2 linked regions of the Aridibaculum aurantiacum genome follow. The protein of the gene in region 1 interacts with the protein of each later gene in a pairwise test. Links are inferred from orthologs where the notes say so. Each region holds a gene or a part of one and is shown in the gene's direction. Other genes may lie near its edges. The genes, in order: rlmB and tsaE.

Region 1 (9,403 bases):
CTAACAATATTGCACTTCAGCGTGGTGGAGCATCTTATGCTGATGCAATTACTTTTGGTGGTGATTCTATAGATAAAAAACTAGTGGATGAGTTCACCAAAGTGAAAGGAAAGAAGGTGCTTCCTTTCAAAGGCTGGGACAGTGATTTAACAGAGTATTTAGAATTGTATAACGACCTTGCCTCGAAGTAACTTCCCTTTCAAATCAATGTTTTCCAACAGGATGCGTAATCTTTTATTAATAGCTTTTGCTATTATCTCCATAAGTGTTGCATGTACAAAAATATCAACTACTGAAATAGGTAATGGCCTTATTCCACCGGTTGATAATGTAAACACCTTCGACACCACATTAGAAGTTTTTACCAACACTTTTGAAAACCAAGTTTTACCGCCTGTTTATAAAACAGATGATCATGTTATTGGTGTTTTAAACGATCCAATTTTTGGTAAAACTGTAGCATCTGCTTTTTTTGAATTTAAGCCTACTATTTATCCATACGCTTTTCCTATTAATCCAATTTATCGTGTGGCAGACTCTGCTGTATTGGTTTTAAACTTTAGAGGAAGCTATGGCGATACATCTGTTGGTGCACCTAACCAGGAGTGGGAAGTACGTGAACTGGCCGAACTTGGAAAAGGAGATTCTGTCTACAAGACCAATGCAAATCCTGCAGTTGGAGCCTTGTTGAATAGCGGCAATACAACCATCAATGTTCGCAAGTTTCGCGACTCTGTTATCAATAAGTTTGAAAGTACTGTCAACCAGGTGAGGATCAAACTGAGCCATGATGTTGCATTGCGTTTCATTAAAAATTACGACTCTACCAATGCTTACAGAAGCGACTCTGCTTTCAGGGAAGCATTCAAAGGATTTGCTATTGTACCAAGAGCAAACAGTGGTGGCAATACATTGGCACGTGTGAACCTGATGGATATGGATAGCAAGCTTGCGTTGTATTTCCATAAAGACTCAGCTAATGTGAAGTCGGATACGTCTGTGAACTTCTTCCGCATAAACCCATATCTTGATCAAAGTTCTTTCACTGCTAATAGGATAGCCCGCGACTTTAGCGGAAGTGAGATAGCTGGTGCATTGAACACCACCACCAATGAAGCTAAAGTGTATGCACTTACGGCTCCAGGCACTTATATCAATGTTACCATTCCTGGACTTCGTACGCTTAGCAACCGCATTATTCATCGTGCAGAGTTATTAGCTTACCAGGAAGATGCCGATAACGATCCTTTGGCTGAAATACTTACTCCTCCACGTTACCTTTTGCTGGCTCGTTACGATAATGATTTCAAAGGAATGGCTAGTGTGCCAAATGATTACGAAATCACTTCTACTGGGCCAAACATTGAGAACTTTGGTGGCTTCCAGTTCTACCAGAACATTCCAGGGTTCAATAAAAAATCAGCTGTCTATACTTTCAACCTGAGCCGTTATGTTCAAGGTATAGTTTCAAGAAAAGATAGCAGCTATGCGCTTCGTATTTACGCACCATCTAATGACTCTATAAAGTTCAATCTTCCTTATCCTAACCAAGGAGTATTTGCTACCTACCAGATTGCCCCTTCTAACAGCAATCGTATGGCAGAAGGTAGAGTACGATTAGCAGGAGGAGCTCATCCCAATGAAAGAGTTAGAATGCGCGTTCGCATAATTTATTCTCGCTTGTAAGCGTTATTGGTGTTCACCATATATTTGCGCAACTTTTAAAAAAATACCATCAACTGTTTTTATGCCTTATTTATTTACATCAGAAAGTGTTTCTGAAGGACATCCTGATAAAGTAGCTGACCAGATCAGTGATGCATTGATAGATAATTTTCTTGCTTTTGATCCTCAAAGTAAAGTAGCGTGCGAAACACTTGTAACAACAGGACAGGTTGTATTAGCCGGAGAAGTGAAGAGTAAAGCTTACCTCGATGTCCAGGAAATTGCTCGTGGTGTTATCCGTAAAATAGGATATACCAAGAGTGAATATATGTTTGAGGCAAACAGCTGTGGTGTATTTTCTGCTATTCACGAACAATCATCTGACATTAACCAGGGTGTAGACAGGCAGGTAAAAGAAGAGCAAGGTGCCGGCGACCAGGGAATGATGTTTGGCTATGCAACAAATGAAACTGAAGATTATATGCCACTGGCACTTGATCTTTCTCATAAACTTCTGATTGAACTGGCAGCTTTGCGCAGGGAGAACAAGCAGATCAAATATCTGCGTCCTGATGCAAAGAGCCAGGTTACTTTAGAATACAATGATGACAATAAGCCAGTTCGTATCGATGCGATCGTTGTTTCTACACAGCACGATGATTTTGATACAGAGCCTAAGATGTTAGAAAAGATAAAGGCTGACATCATCAACATTTTGATACCAAGAGTGAAGAGCAAGTACAAGAAGTACGCAAAGCTTTTCAACAACGATATTAAATACCACATCAACCCAACTGGTAAATTCGTAATTGGTGGACCACATGGTGATACCGGACTTACAGGTCGTAAGATCATTGTAGATACTTACGGTGGTAAAGGTGCGCATGGTGGTGGAGCATTCAGCGGAAAAGATCCGAGCAAGGTTGATAGAAGTGCTGCTTATGCAACACGTCATATAGCTAAAAACCTGGTGGCTGCAGGCGTTTGCGATGAAGTACTTGTGCAGGTTTCTTACGCTATTGGTGTAGCACAACCTACAAGCATTTATGTAAATACTTACGGCACAGCTAAGGTGGACATGACCGATAGCGAAATCGCTAAAGTGGTAGAAGGTGTTTTTGATATGCGTCCTTACTTCATTGAGCAACGCCTGAAACTAAGAAGCCCTATCTACAGCGAAACTGCTGCTTATGGTCACATGGGAAGGCAGCCTGAAGTGAAAGTGAAAGAATTTGTGATGCCTAATGGAAAAGTAAAGCAAGTGAAAGTGGAACTGTTTACATGGGAAAAACTTGACTATGTAAATAAGGTGCGTAAAGCATTTGGTGTTTAAGCCGTTTCAATTAATATAATATAGAACCTCCTGAAAGGGAGGTTTTTTTGTAAATCATATTTTCAATTTCTGTCATGATAGATGAAAATTACAACCCCTGGAAGATAGTTTCTGAGAAGCAGGTATACGATAACAAATGGATCCGGCTTACCGAGTACGATGTAATAAATCCTTCGGGAAATGCGGGTATTTATGGTAAAGTTCATTTTAAAAACAAAGCCATTGGTATACTGCCGTTGGATGAAGATTGGAATACTTACCTGGTAGGGCAATATCGATTTACAATTGATGCATATAGCTGGGAAATTCCGGAAGGTGGGGGAGCTTTGGATGTGGATCCTATTGAGTCAGCTAAACGAGAATTGAAGGAAGAGACAGGCTTGGTAGCGGGTGAATGGACTGAGCTCGGTCAATTATATTTATCAAATTCAGTTAGCGATGAACTGGCCATCCTGTTCCTGGCACGCAACCTTACACAAGAGGAAGCTATGCCTGAAGAAACCGAACAATTAGTGGTGAAGAAACTTCCGTTTGAAGAAGCCTACCAGATGGTGGAAGATGGATTGATAACTGATGCAATGGCGGTAGCAGCAATACAAAAGGTAAAACTTCTCATGCTACAGGGAAAGATCAGCCGCTAATTGATTGTTGTTGCGCAGCATATAGATTTTAATACCGTTATTTTTGCACCATGAATTTTCGTCACCAGAATAATCGCCAGCGTCCAAAGAAAAATCTTTTGATAGTTGGAAAAGACAAGGTTATAGATGCTCTGAAAACAGGCAAATACCTTGATCGAATTTATCTTTCTTCCACTGTACACGGACCGGAGATAGATGAAATAAGAGCACTTGCTTCCGATAAGCAAGTGCCTATAAATAAAGTTCCGGTAGAAAAACTGAACAGTTTCAATGTCAGCAATCACGGCAACTGCATTGCTGTTATCTCAAAAATAAAATACCAGGACCTCCAGGAGGTGATCTCTTTTGTAGTAGATAATGGGGAAACGCCATTGTTTCTGATGTTGGATGGTATAACTGATGTGCGCAATATTGGCGCAATAGCACGAACTGCATTTTGCTGTGGTGTACAGGCTATCATCATTCCAGAAAAAGGTGTGGGTGCACTGAACGATGATGCTATAGCCACATCAGCAGGAGCACTTGAACAAATTGCCATCTGCCGTGTGAACAGCCTTATGAAAGCTGTAGACGAGCTGCACCTGAACGGCATTAAAGTATATGCAAGCGAAATGAAAGCTTCTACCAATGTTTTTGATTTACCTCTATCTGAGCCCGCAGCTATAGTAATGGGCAGCGAGGACAAAGGAATTTATCCTGCTTTGATGAAGATTTGCGATGAGCAATTTAAGATCCCAATGAAAGGAGATTTTGAATCATTGAATGTATCAGTTGCTGCAGGAATGATCTTGTATGAAGCCATGAAACAAAGAATGTAATTGGTGCCAATTCCAGCGAATTGCTTTATAAGTTTAATTCCTGAACTCCTTCTGAAAGTTTGAAACATGCTGCAAATAATAGAATGTCCACGCGATGCTATGCAGGGGTGGCCAAAGCCGATATCTACAGAAGATAAAATATATTACCTCAACACGCTATTGCAGGTTGGCTTCCATACGCTTGATTGCGGAAGTTTTGTTTCGCCAAAGGCTATACCCCAAATGGCGGATACAGCCGAGGTTTTACCAAAACTTCAACTTCATAATTCCAGAACAAAACTTTTGGTTATAGTAGCCAACAAACGTGGAGCTGAACAGGCGGTTCAATTTGATGAGGTGAGTTTTATTGGTTATCCATTTTCCATTTCTCCTACTTTTCAATTGCGAAATACCAATAGCAATATAGAAGAAAGTGTGCAACGCGTAGACGAGATACAGGAGCTATGCACCAGGCACAACAAGCAATTGGTAATTTACCTGAGCATGGGTTTTGGAAATCCTTACGGTGATGAATATAATGAAGGCGTGCTACTGAATTGGGCGGAGGAGATGGTGAAAAAAGATGTGCGTGTGCTATCACTTTCAGATACTGTGGGCGTGGCTACACCGTCTCAAATAACAACTGCGTTAAAATCTTTATTGCCTGCTTACCCGGGTACTGAAATTGGTGTACACCTTCATAGCACCTCATCCACCTTAGAAGCTAAACTGCAAGCGGCTCTTGATGCAGGCTGCACTCGTTTTGATGGTGCATTGAAAGGAATAGGAGGATGTCCCATGGCAAAAGATGAATTGGTTGGTAACATGAAGACGGAGACCATCGTAGAATACTGCAGGACTAAAGGTTATAAAATTGACCTGGAAGAAGAGGCATTGCACAAGAGTCTTCAGCTTGCTGCAGAAATTTTTGTGTAACTAAAGCTTTATGTTATGAAAATGATGCTGGATATAGACATCAAGTCACCAGGACGAAAGATCAATTACAGTGACAAGCTGATGTTGGTAGGTTCTTGTTTCACTGAACAGATAGGTAAGAAGCTGGAAGATGTTAAGTTTTGCATGAAGCAAAATCCAAGCGGAATTCTTTTTGACCCGGTAAGCGTTACGACGAACCTGGTAAATTATATTGAGAACAAGCCATATAACAAGGATGACCTGTTTTACTTAAATGAGCTTTGGCAAAGCTGGAACCATCATTCTATTTTTTCAGGAATGGATGCAGCTGAAGTATTGATGAATATCAACCAGGCTCAGCAGCAAGCACATGAGTTTCTAAAAGATGCTGATTGGCTCATCATCACATTAGGTTCTGCTTTTTCTTACAGGCTTTCTGAATCTGGTGTACCGGTTGCCAATTGCCATCGTGCTCCGGCGCAGTACTTCGGCAAGCATTTATTAACTATAGAAGAGATAGTGACAGCATTGGACAATTGTATGCACCGGCTGTTTCATTTCAACAATAAGCTACAGATCATATTTACCATCAGTCCTGTGCGTCATATACGCGATGGGGTGGTAGAAAACAACCGGAGCAAGGCGCGGCTGATAGAGGCGGTGCATCACATGGTTAATAAATTCGATCGGCTGCATTATTTTCCTGCTTATGAACTGGTGATTGATGTTTTAAGAGACTACAGGTTCTATGATGTTGATCTTGTGCATCCAAATTATCCAGCAACAGAGTTCGTGTTTCAAAAGTTTATAGCTAGTTATATTGATGAGGATTCGCAGGCAATGATGGAGGAAATAAAAAAGATCGTGACAGCATATAAGCATAAACCCTTTCAGCCTGGTACTGAGGCACACCAGAATTTCTTGCGTAGCTTTTTAGAAAAGGCGAAACAGTTTCAACTGAAATACCCGCATATTAATCTTGAAGAAGAGATACATTATTTTTCTCGCCGTAAAGCGGTTGTGGAGTAGAGTCTACTACATTCTTTGTAAAAGTAAAAACAGCCTGAACCGGCTGTTTTTGTTTTAAAAATTGTTGGCTTTGATATCTATCATTTAAAGCACCAGTGTTTCCTGCTCTTTCATAAACCTACCTAGTGCATCATCAAGGGAGGGAAGAAGAAAACCTTTTTCAGTGGTCATGGCGGTATATGCAGGACGCGGTGCTTTCCAGCCCATTTCAGAGACCGGCATTCCTACCAGTTTATTCTTTTTATGCCCCGAACGATCTGCTACTTGCTCGGCCAGTTCTAGCCAGCTTACTTCAGCATGGTTGCTGATATTCCATATGCCGCTTACTTCATCTATCAGCAGATCTAGAGTGGTATTAACCAGGTCAGGAACATAGGTAGGTGAAATGGTGAGATCTTTTGCTACCGTCATTTCCTGGTTATTCTTAAGAGAATTAAGAACAAAGTATACAAAGTTGTATTGATCCCACGGGCCAAAGAATGCACTAGTTCTGATCACCAAAGCGGAAGGATTGGCTTTCATAACTTTTTCTTCAGCCAAGGCTTTGCTCTGCCCATAAATGTTTAGTGGACCTACCACATCACTCTCCAGGTAAGGCGTATTCTTTTTACCATCAAAGACAAGATCGCTGCTAAACGTGGTGAAATGTATCCCTAATTTATGGCAGATGGCAGCCATATATTCCGGGGCCAGAGTGTTGATGTCAAAGCAATTATCACATTCTTCTTCCGCATCGTCTACACGTACATAACCTGCAGTATTAACAACTGCCCAGGGATTGTATTGTTGTATCACACGCTCCAGTGCCTGCGGATCCAGAATGTTCACATCATTTCTACCAATGGCTACATGATGTATAGCACGAGCTTTACAAACCCTGCTGAATGCCTGTGCTAAAGTTCCTGCCTTTCCAATTATAAGCAATGGCCGGGTGTCCTGTTCATGGGGTATAGTAGTCATTGTTTCTTCTTTACTGTCACCAAAATAAATAACCCTGCATGGCCTGTTCCACCAGCCTTTTTCTGCCAGTGTGGGGTGAGTAAAACTTTCACCTTTAGCTAATTTGCTTACCAGTTTTGTAAGTGCAGTAGGGCGTGGATGAGGACCACGAATATCAAAAAGTCCTGCTTCGTAAACGCCGCTTGGTTTTGTTAGCAGGCTACACCAATCAAAAGAACCTAATACAGCCCAGGCCGTAACAGCTCTAATGTCTGCACCATCCTGTTTTGCATCACCGGCAGCAGAATAAACATAGTTGAACCAGCGTAATTGTTCTTCGCGTGTACAATGTAGGTGTACTTCTGTAACTGCTATGGGTAGTTGGTATCGCTGCCATGTTTCCAGTAGCAACTGTTTAGGACCTGCAAGACATTCTTCTTTTAAACGAACTGCCTCTACATCTGCATATTGATGTTTGCCATTGCCACCATGCGTATGCTGCGGATAGTGTTCTAAACGTTCATCTAAAAATCTTTCAGAAGTGATATAATGATTAATACCCATTACATCTGGTGGACAAGGATTTTCAATAAAAAAATCAAGTTCTTTAGCAGTTATTCCTGCCTTCATCAGGTAATTCCATAGTGGATGCTGCGGGTTTACCTTACCACACAGCAGGTCAAATGACAACCACCTACGATGGTTCTCAAAATCTGCCTGGTATTTTAAGAGTGGAGTGCTATGTGTTTTGCCTAAATCTTCTGTTTGTACAAGTTTAGCTGCAGGATTTATTTTTCTGATGGCTTGCATGGCCAGTACAGTTCCTTTGCATTCAGCTAGAAGTACTTTTAGAAAAGTGGTGTCATTTGTGCCGTGAGGGAACCAGATGCCATACAAGCCACAGAAACGAGCAGTAGTAAGCGGCTCATTTACCGGGGTATAATGAGTAACCCAGGGAAACTGAGCCGCTACTTCTGCTGCATAGGTGGCAAGTCCTTTTTCAAATGTCTGATCGTAAAAGCTGGCATATCGAGGACCACTGCCATGGTGTACCAGTCCTACTATTGGTTCTATTCCTGCCTGTTGAATCTTATGCAATTGCTTTTCAGCAAAGCGCCAGTCTATCGTTCCACCCTCTGTTGGTTGATGTTTCTCCCATAATACGGGATACCTTAAAGCCTTAATACCTAGTTCAGCTATTCTTTCAATATCATCATTACGATGATAATGACCAGCCAATTGTAGCTGATCCATATAGTTGTCTTCTACCCGGTTGAAAGAACATTCAATTCCACCCCAGATATCAATTCCTTTCCAGTAATCCTTCACCATCTGATGCTACTTTCGTTGACAATTCTTGTTGCATTATCTTCTTGTAAGTAGTTAAGGCTTGTGCTACTACCTGGTCCATATTATAATAGCGGTAGGTAGCTAATCTTCCAACAAAATAGGTATTGGTAAGCTTGTTGGCCAGGGCTGCATATTTCTTGTACAACAGGTCATTCTCCGGACGTGGTACTGGATAATATGGATCGCCTGTGGCTTCAGGGAATTCGTATACTAAAGTTGTTTTATCGTGCTTTTGCCCGGTTAAGTGCTTGAATTCAGTGATACGGGTAAATGCATAATCATTTGGATAGTTAATGGTGCCTGTTTCCTGGAACTGCTTTTCCTCAAGTGTTTCAAACTTGAACCGAAGAGAACGGTAAGGCAGTTTACCATATTGATAATCGAAATATTCATCAATTGGGCCTGTGAAGATCAGTTTCTTATAATTTACCTCGTTTATTACCTCCTGGTAGTCGGTGTTAAGCATGATCTTAATGTTTGGATGCGATAGCATCTTCTCAAACATCTTTGTATAGCCATGTTGTGGCATTGCCTGGTATGTATCAGTAAAATAACGGTCGTCTTTGTTTGTGCGGGTTGGTACCCTTGCGGTAACAGATGCGTCCAGTTCAGATGGATCCAGATCCCATTGCTTGCGTGTATACCCACGGAAAAACTTCTCATACAATTCTCTTCCCACCTTACTAACTACTACGTCTTCAGAAGTTTTAATAGGATAAACTTTTTCAGCACGT
Region 2 (9,430 bases), 1.4 Mb from region 1 along the record:
TCGTAATTCATCTGCAATGTCTATCCAGCCTACTATCTCATCATTCTTCTTTACATAAAGATGATGTGCTCCTTGTACACTGTCGTCTATTCGTGGTGAACCTATGAGATAAATATTCCCATCCTTGTCCTCCGCTTTCATTCCTATTCCTTTTATCTCTTCTACCTTTTTCCATTTCATCACCTTGCTCGTCTTCCATTGTTGAGCAATGCTTTTGGCAATGGGATGATTTGAAAATTTCTCAAGTGAAAACACCAGCGACTTGAAGTCATCTGCAGGTAGAGAAGATTCAAATTCGGTAACTACAAAATTGCCATTGGTAAGCGTTCCTGTTTTATCAAATACGATCTGTTGAATGTTGCGAAACAGCTCCATGCTTTTGCTGTCGGTATACAAGATGCCTTCACGGGCTGCCCTGCCTAAGCCTACGGCAATAGCAGCAGGTGTCGCTAATCCCATAGCACAAGGACAAGCTATTACCAACACGGCTATAGAACGCATCAGGCTCTGCTGAAAAGTAACACCATCAACAAAAAAATAATTGATAGCAAGTGTAACCAAAGCAATGGTGATAACGATAGGAACAAATATGGCGCTGATTTTATCAGCCAGCTTCTGCACCGGCGGTTTATGCCCCTGTGCCTGTTTCATCATTTGAACAATGCTGCTGCGGACAGTGTCTTTACCTGTTGCTGTTACATAGCATTTCAACGTACCATTAGAAACAACGCTGCCACCAATTATAGTGTCTCCTTGTTTTTTATAAACAGGTAAACTTTCACCACTCACAATGGCCTCATTTATTTCAGCATCACCGCTGAGTATTTTACAATCTGTTGGCACCTGCTCGCCAGACTTTATCAATATCAAATCACCAACTTGTAATGCGGTGTTTTCTACAGGAAAAATATTTTCATTGTGTTGATCGTCATAAGCAATCATATTGGCCATCACCTTCTGTTCCTTCGTTAGCTCACGCACCGTCTTTTGTGTCTTCTGAATGGATACATCTTCTAACCAGTTGCCAAAGAAAACAATGGTGATAATAGAAGCTGCTGTTTCAAAGAACATCATACCGGGATTGGCTGTCAATAGGCCAATGACGCTGTACACGAAAGCTGATACAGCACCAAGCGTTATCAGCACATTCATATTAGGAACACCTGTGCGCAGGCTGTTGATGGCGCTCTTACCAAAGAAGCTCATGCCTACTATAAATACCGGTAAACAAAGGAATAACTCGAGTACAGGGTTATGCAGGAAGTGCCATCCAAACGTCATCCCCAGGTGACCTGCCATTAGCAGCAGCGTAAAGGGCAGGCAGAAAAAAAATTTTTGTTTAGTTGTTCTAAGCCATTTGCTTTTTGGTGCTGTAGCACCTGTTTTTTCTTCACCCGAAACAATTGTATATCCTAGCAGTTCAATATTTTTCCTGGCCTTGTCTACGCCACCATTTGCTGTTGCATTTTCAAATGCTACTTCACCGTTCAGTGGGTTTACAGCTATTTGCTTCATCCCTTGTTTTTCCAGCACCTTACTTACGCTAAGTGCGCAGTTGCTACAGGTCATACCTTCCACTTTCCAACTTATCTTTTCCATAGGTAAAATCTTCTTTTGCAAAATTATGCTGTACTACTTCGGCTACTGCTTTACATTCAATGATATCTTTACTACACAGTTGCATTTCAGCGGCATACGCCCATTTTTTACAAGTTGTTGACATTATGGAATTCACATTCACATTAGATGATATAAAAGCTACAGCAGCAAATGTGTGGCAGGTGCACCAGCACCAAAAAGTGTGGGCGCTTCATGGGGAGATGGGTGCAGGTAAAACTACTTTTGTGCATGCGCTTTGCGAAGTGCTGGGTGTAACCACTGCTATTGGAAGTCCTACTTATTCTATCATCAATGAATATGCAAGCAGCAAAGCCGGAACTATTTATCATATGGATCTTTACAGGCTGCGCGACGAAGAAGAGGCAATGCAAGCTGGCATAGAAGATGCTATCTACAGCGGTAATTTATGCCTGGTAGAGTGGCCGGAAAAGGCTGCAATGCTATTGCCCGATGATTGTCTTCACCTGACCATTCAATTAATAGATGCGCAGACAAGGATGATCAGCTCGGCAAAGCATTAAGCAGCTCTTAATATCAGCTACCTATTTAAGCAGTAACTTTATCCACCAAAAACACGCCTCTACATGTCGTCATTGAAACCGCTGGTTAGTACTTCATTTACCTACGAAACGCTTGAAGAAACGCTTGATGTGAAGGCTCGTGGAGCTCAATTGCATATTGGCATTCCAAAAGAAACTGCGTTCCAGGAAAATCGTATTGCACTAACGCCAGAGGGTGTAAGTGTGTTGGTAAGCAATGGACACCAGGTGGTAATGGAAACAAAGGCTGGCGATGGCAGTAAGTTTACTGATAAAGATTACAGCGAAGCAGGAGCTAAAATTGTGTACGAAAAACAGGAGGTTTTTAAAGCGCCTATTCTTGTAAAGAGTGCTCCTGTAGTAGCAGAAGATCTCCCGCTGTTGCAAATGAGCCAGGTGATCGTTTCGCCTATTCATCTTTCTGCCATGCGTAGCGAGTACCTGCAGTTCATGATGGAGAAACGCATCACTGCACTTAGTTTTGAAAACCTGAAAGACGACAGCGGCACTTACCCGATTGTTAGGAGTATGAGCGAGATAGCCGGCAGTGCTATCATGCTGATTGCAGGACAATACCTCGGCAGCGCCAATAGCGGAAAGGGTGTTTTACTAGGAGGTATAAGCGGTATTCCTCCTACAAAAGTTATCATCATTGGTGCAGGTGTAGTAGGAGAGTTTGCCACACGTACAGCTTTGGCACTGGGTGCTTCTGTAAAAGTTTTTGATAACAATGTGTACCGGTTAAAACGCCTGCAGAATAATCTAGGTGTAAGAGTATGGACAAGCGTAATTGAACCTAAGATCCTGGCCAAGCAATTAAAGAGTTGCGAAGTGGCTGTGGGTGCTATGAGCAGTGAGTTTGGTCGTACACCGGTGGTGGTAACCGAAGAGATGGTGACCAATATGCGTTCTGGCAGTGTGATAATAGATGTAAGTATTGACCGCGGTGGATGCTTTGAAACCAGTGAAATAACCAGTCACCAGCGGCCAACGTTTGTAAAGCACGATGTCATCCATTATTGTGTTCCGAATATTCCGAGCGGCTTTGCCCGTACTGCCAGCCAGGCTATCAGTAATGTGCTAATGCCACTACTGCTAGATGTAAGTGAAGAAGGTGGCTTTGAAGAAATGGTATGGCACAACTTCAATCTTCGCCATGGAATTTACATGTACAAAGGTCATCTAACTAATTTCTATTTAAGCCAGCGTTTCGACCTTAGATACACTGACCTGAATTTGCTGATCGCCAGCAGGAGGTAGTTGTGGGTAGGCGTGAGGAGAGAGGCGTGAGGAGAGAGACGTTAGATGTTAGATGTTGGATGTTAGCGTGAAGGCTAGCCTGATTCGTAGGAGAAGCTATTTGTAATCCATTATAGAAAGTGTCCTCTTGCAGAAAGCATATTCTACTTCATCATTACTGCTTACTATTACTGTTTTTCCTTTTGTATAATCTTCTACCAGTTTATGATACAGTGCTATGCCTGTAGCATCCAGGTTGGTGCATGGCTCATCGAGCAGCAATAAAGGAACATCGGAAAAGAAAGCCTGTGCTAGTTTTACCCTTTGCTTCATACCACTGCTATAGTAGCGGATCTGCTTATGTGCTGCTTGTTGCAAGCCTATAATCTGTAAAATTTCTTCAATGGAAATGCCGGGGATCAATTTCTTAAACTGGTGGTGAAACTGGAGAAATTCAGTAGCAGTCATTTCTTCAATAACCTCCAGGTAGGGAGCAGCAATAGATAAGTGTTGATGCACTTTTTCTTCATCCACCAGCTTTTCATCCACCTGCCATTCTACCTTGCCTTCATTAATGGCCATGTTGCCACTGATCACTTGCAGCAAAGTGCTTTTGCCACTACCATTAGCACCTGTAATGGCTACGGTATTACCAGGGAAAATCTCAGTGGAAAGTTGTTTGAAAATCCAATCGCGGTTGAAGCGTTTACCTGCATTGGTAAGCTTAATAGTCATCGAGCCCGGATTTTACAGAGCGTTTTATTATCCCGGCTTTTGAATTTTCTACAAAGCCAATGATATCTCTCTTCACCTCCGTATCAGCCAATGTTTCGTTGATTATCTCAATTGCTTTAGATGTAGTATGCCCTTGTACAAACAGGATATGATAGATGGCAGAGATCTCATCAATCACTTCTTTTGCATAGCCGCGGCGTGTAAGGCCTACATTGTTTATACCAACATAAGCCAGTGGATCGCGGGCAGCTCTTACATAAGGAGGAACATCTTTGCGAATGAGAATTTGACCTGCTATATAAACATGCGCACCTATGTGGATGAACTGGTGAACACCTGACAAACCACCCAGAATGGCATAGTCATCTATGGTTACATGCCCTGCCAGTTGAACAGCATTAGCAAGAATAACATGATTGCCAACAAAGCAGTCGTGCGCTATATGTACATAAGCCATCAGCAGGCAGTTGCTGCCCACCTTAGTCTTCCACCTGTCTTTTGTGCCCCTGTTTATGGTTACACATTCGCGTATCGTGGTGTTGTCGCCTATTTCTACAGTAGTTTCTTCACCAACAAATTTCAGGTCTTGTGGTATGGCGCCAAGTACTGCGCCTGGGAAAATGATACAGCCTTTGCCAATAGTGGTGCCGCTAAAGATGGTAACATTAGGCATTACATGCGTACCCTCTCCGATAGTTACATTGTCCTCTATAACCGAAAACGCGTCTACACGTACATTTTCAGCTATGCGTGCCCCTGGATGTATCTGCGCTAAAGGACTAATCATCTTGCTTTGTTCTTTTAACTATTTGAGCAACCAATATTGCTTCTGCTGCTATTTTACCCGCTACGTATATAGTTCCCTTCATTTCTACCAGTCCTCTTCTTATCGGGCTTACCAGCTCCATGTGCAGGATCAGCGTATCGCCAGGTACTACCTTTTGTTTGAACTTACAGTTGTCTATCTTAAGAAAGTAAGTATCGTATTTATCTTCTGTGTCTTTTGGTATGGCTAATATACCACCGCACTGAGCCAACGCTTCTGCAAGTAGAACACCTGGCATCACACAATTACCAGGAAAGTGTCCCTGGAAGAATGGCTCGTTGTAAGTAACATTCTTAATTCCTACAACCTTTGTATCGGTAAGTTCAATGATCTTATCAACCAAGAGGAACGGGAAGCGGTGAGGCAAAAGCTTTTCTATAGCGTGCACATCAAAAAGCGGCGGCTTCGTAGGATCATATACAGGTATCTCACCTTTTTGCTTCACTTTTTTAATATGCTCCTTCAGCTTTTTAGCAAACATCACATTGGCAGCATGGCCAGGTTTGCTTGCTATGATATGAGCGTTAAATGCAAATCCAACCAATGCAAGATCACCGATTACATCCAGCAGTTTATGACGAGCCGGCTCATTGTCAAATCTTAGTTCTGCATTGTTCAGGTAGCCTTGCCCTTTAGGAATCTCTATATCCGGAAAATGTGCTTTTAATTTTTTTACCTGGTTGTCGGTTACTGGCTTGTCAACCACTACTACTGCATTGTTCCTGTCACCACCTTTTATCAGGTCATGATCCAGCAGCCACTCCAGTTCATGGAAAAAGCAAAATGTACGGCAGGGAGCTATTTCGTTCTTAAAGTCTTTAATGTCTTTCAGGCTTGCATGCTGCGTTCCTAGTACAGGACTATTGAAGTCAATTAGCGCATTTACGCGGTATTCAGTAAAAGGAAGCGCCACCATTTCAACCCCTCTTTCCTCATCTACAAATGTGATGTTGTGCTCAATATTGTAAAATATCTTGGCTACCTCTTGTTGTTTTACACCAGCTTTTTCAATGGCCTCTACAAAGGCATGTGCGCTACCATCCAGTATTGGAACTTCATCACCGTCTAGTTCTACCAGTGCATTATCTACACCCATACCCACAAAAGCAGCCATCAGGTGCTCAATGGTATAAATGCGTGCACCATTGCTCTCAATGGCAGTACTACGGTTGGTCATTACTACATTGTCAACATCTGCTTTTACCACAGGCCTGTCTTCCAGGTCTACCCGTTGAAAGTTTATTCCTGTATTAGGAGCCGCAGGTTTAACCACCATATTTACCAGGTGCCCTGTATGTATACCGGGTCCCGATATACTAAATTCTGTTGCGAGTGTATGTTGAAATGTTTGTCCGTTACTGTGCATAGCTCCTTTAAAAGTGGCGAAAGTATGAAAACTATGCTTTTCTATAAAAAGTAAAAACCCTGCAACTACTGGTGCAGGGTTTATTCAAAAGCTTCGATATACAGCTATTTATACATTATACTGAGCCTTTTCTTCCAGTAATTGTTTTACCAGGTTTTCCAGGTCAGTTATTCTTTTTTCAAGTTCGGGAAGGTTGCGGGTAACAGCCTGGCTGCGTAATGCACTCGCATATTCATAAGCAGGAGACCCAGTAACAGATGATTTTGGCTTTTTAATGCTTTTGCTTACGCCGCTTTGAGCGTTTATGCGGCTACCATCAGCTATTTGTATATGACCTACTACACCTGCCTGGCCACCAATCATTACGTTGTTGCCTATTTTGGTACTGCCACTTACACCAGCTTGCGCTGCAATCACCGTGTTTGTACCTACTTCTACATTGTGGGCTATCTGTATCAGGTTGTCAAGCTTGGCACCAGCGCGTATTACGGTAGAACCAATGGTAGCACGGTCAATAGTAGCATTAGAGCCGATCTCTACATTGTCTTCTATGACCACGTTACCAATCTGCGGAACCTTTTTGAAAGTGCCATCGGCTTGCGGCGCAAAACCAAAGCCATCGCCGCCTATCACCGTGCCAGAATGTATGACCACGTTTTTGCCGAGTACACAATCGTGGTAGATCTTAACACCTGGGTGAAAAATACAGTTGTCGCCAATCTTTACATTGTTGCCAATAAATACGCCAGGGAAAATTTTCACATTGTTGCCAATGCTCGTGCCATCACCAACATAGGCGAAAGCGCCGATGTACACATTTTCACCTTTGGTAGCAGTGGTTGCCACATAGGAAGGTTCCTGAACGCCATTGAGCTGGCTGGTCTTTAATTGCTGGTAATGGTGCAGTAAACTGGCAAAAGCGGAGTAAGGATCAGCCACGCGGATAAGTGTGCTCTGAACAGGATGTTTCAGTTGAAGCTTTTCGCCGACAATAACGACGGATGCTCCTGTGGTATATAAAAAATCTTCGTATTTGGGATTGGCTAAAAACGCAAGTTGTCCTTTTTTCGCTTCTTCTATTCTGCCAAAACTATCAACGCTACAGTCCGGTTCTCCTTCTATTTTTCCTTGTAGTAAAACCGCTATTTGATTTGCCGTAAATGTCATGTTTTTGTTTTTAGCCGTGGCAACGAGCTCACAGCAAAAATCATCCTTCTTTTGAAAACGCCGGATTGAATAGCTGCAAAACTATTCATAAAAACAAATGTAGAATTTTTTTACAGGGGTTGCCATTGTTTTATGTATCAAGGCATTGTCTACCTGCGAAATATCTTTCACCTGCCCGTTTTTGAATAAGATATTGATCCTTTCATCCTTCATGGTGTACATGGTATTTATGGTTTCGCCAGTAAAAGCCAGGTACCCGCTTTCCACTTGGGTGATGTTTAACTTCTGACAAGCACTTTCAATTTTCTGCTGCAGCGTACTTTCATTTATTGGGTCAGCCTGCAGTCGCACTTTCAAAAGTTTACGATCCAGAATATTCGTACATAAAGTTTTTAGAATGGTATCAGGATGGTGGCGCCACATTTTGATGGCGTGCATGAAATCATAATCATCCATCTGGCAGAATTTTTCTAGTACATCGTCGGTTATAACACCATCAAACCTGTGGAGGAAGAAGTCAATAGGAGTATGCGTTTGTAAAGAGCCATCTCCTTTTTCTGTTAAGTACCTTACCCGCTCAATGATCTTTACCATCATTTTCTCTGCAGCCAATACTGTTTTGTGTAAATAAACTTGCCAGTACATCAGGCGACGCGCCACCAGGAATTTCTCTACGCTGAAAATTCCTTTTTCTTCTATCATCAGCTCACCGTTGTGAACCACCAGCATTTTTAAAATTCTATCATAACCAATTACGCCTTCGCTTACACCGGTAAAAAAGCTATCGCGGCTTAGGTAATCCATCCGGTCTACATCCAGTTGTCCACTTATCAGTTGGTGCAGAAAACGCTTCGGGTATTTATCAGTGAAAATATCGATGGCCATTGTTAGTTTTCCGCCCAGTTGTTCATTCATGCTGTGCATCAGCTTAAGGCTCATGGTTTCGTGGTGTACACCGCGCAGCAAAATATTTTCAAGCGCATGGCTGAAAGGTCCATGTCCTATATCATGAAGTAGAATAGCAGCCTTAGCCGCCACTTGTTCTTCTTCGGTTATTTCCACTCCTTTACTGCATAATTCAGTGAGCGCACTATTCATCAGGTGATATGCGCCTAAGGAGTGATGCAGCCTGGTGTGGACAGCACCAGGGTAAACAAGATGCGCCAACGCCATCTGGTAAATTCTTCTAAGCCTTTGGTAATATGGATGCGCTATCACCTGTTGGATCAGCGGGTGACTAACAGTGATAAAACCATGAACGGGATCGTTGATGATCTTGCGGGAGAATGAAGCCATATAATGATTTAAAATGTAAAACTACAGGATGACCAATGATAGAAAGGGTTTATTTTCTGTAGGTTAGAAAATAAAAGCCTTCTGTTGCCAAACTGTTAACGTCACCATCTTTGTGCTTGTTAATGAGGCTAATGTGTACATTCACCAACCAATCTTACAGTTGAAGAGACATTGGTTATGTAGCATTTAGGCTAACTAAGTTGGTGAAAGGAAGATGGCGGTAAGAAATTTGTTGTTTATGCAGCCACAAAAGAGCGTGTTCCGGCTCGTGTTCATACGGATCAAAATAAAACCTACAACATACTATGGCCTTAGCAAAAATTTTATGGGTGGACGATGAGATCGAAAGTTTACAAAGCCAGAAGATCTTTTTAGAAAATAAGGGTTACGAGGTACAGACTTTGACCAATGGTTTTGACGCTGTAGAGTATGTGAAGGAAAATGAAGTGGATGTAGTGTTGATGGATGAAAGTATGCCAGGTCTTACTGGTCTTGAAACACTGGCGCAGATAAAAGAAGTAAACAGCGCCATTCCAGTGGTGCTCATCACAAAAAATGAAACAGAAAACCTGATGGACGAAGCCATTGGGAACGAGATAAGCGATTATTTGATAAAGCCGGTTAACCCTAACCAGGTTTGGC

Evidence for each region.
Region 2: the proteins of rlmB (region 1) and tsaE interact in binary tests that used the Escherichia coli proteins (3 or more experiments, as listed by UniProt). The link is inferred for Aridibaculum aurantiacum from one-to-one orthologs.

The regions. Positions count from the first base shown.
Region 1 is NZ_JAFEWC010000001.1:2,070,136-2,079,538, forward strand. Bases 2,615-5,573 are described here. They hold rlmB (23S rRNA (guanosine(2251)-2'-O)-methyltransferase RlmB), read left to right. Parts: upstream 2,615-3,689; coding sequence 3,690-4,457; downstream 4,458-5,573. Other genes in these bases: metK (methionine adenosyltransferase), read left to right, coding at 2,615-2,998; J4N22_RS08630 (NUDIX domain-containing protein), read left to right, coding at 3,073-3,639; J4N22_RS08640 (hydroxymethylglutaryl-CoA lyase), read left to right, coding at 4,524-5,372; J4N22_RS08645 (GSCFA domain-containing protein), read left to right, coding at 5,388-5,573. Outside these bases: J4N22_RS08615 (glycogen/starch synthase), read left to right, coding at 1-191; J4N22_RS08620 (DUF4270 family protein), read left to right, coding at 223-1,686; more of metK, read left to right, coding at 1,748-2,614; more of J4N22_RS08645, read left to right, coding at 5,574-6,380; J4N22_RS08650 (family 1 glycosylhydrolase), read right to left, coding at 6,465-8,651; glf (UDP-galactopyranose mutase), read right to left, coding at 8,623-9,403. UniProt on the Escherichia coli protein: Specifically methylates the ribose of guanosine 2251 in 23S rRNA.
Region 2 is NZ_JAFEWC010000001.1:631,752-641,181, forward strand. Bases 447-3,432 are described here. They hold tsaE (tRNA (adenosine(37)-N6)-threonylcarbamoyltransferase complex ATPase subunit type 1 TsaE), read left to right. Parts: upstream 447-1,724; coding sequence 1,725-2,141; downstream 2,142-3,432. Other genes in these bases: J4N22_RS02750 (heavy metal translocating P-type ATPase), read right to left, coding at 447-1,599; J4N22_RS02760 (alanine dehydrogenase), read left to right, coding at 2,205-3,419. Outside these bases: more of J4N22_RS02750, read right to left, coding at 1-446; J4N22_RS02765 (ABC transporter ATP-binding protein), read right to left, coding at 3,516-4,133; lpxA (acyl-ACP--UDP-N-acetylglucosamine O-acyltransferase), read right to left, coding at 4,123-4,920; J4N22_RS02775 (bifunctional UDP-3-O-[3-hydroxymyristoyl] N-acetylglucosamine deacetylase/3-hydroxyacyl-ACP dehydratase), read right to left, coding at 4,913-6,325; lpxD (UDP-3-O-(3-hydroxymyristoyl)glucosamine N-acyltransferase), read right to left, coding at 6,434-7,492; J4N22_RS02785 (HD domain-containing protein), read right to left, coding at 7,574-8,788; T9SS response regulator signal transducer PorX, read left to right, coding at 9,094-9,430. UniProt on the Escherichia coli protein: Required for the formation of a threonylcarbamoyl group on adenosine at position 37 (t(6)A37) in tRNAs that read codons beginning with adenine.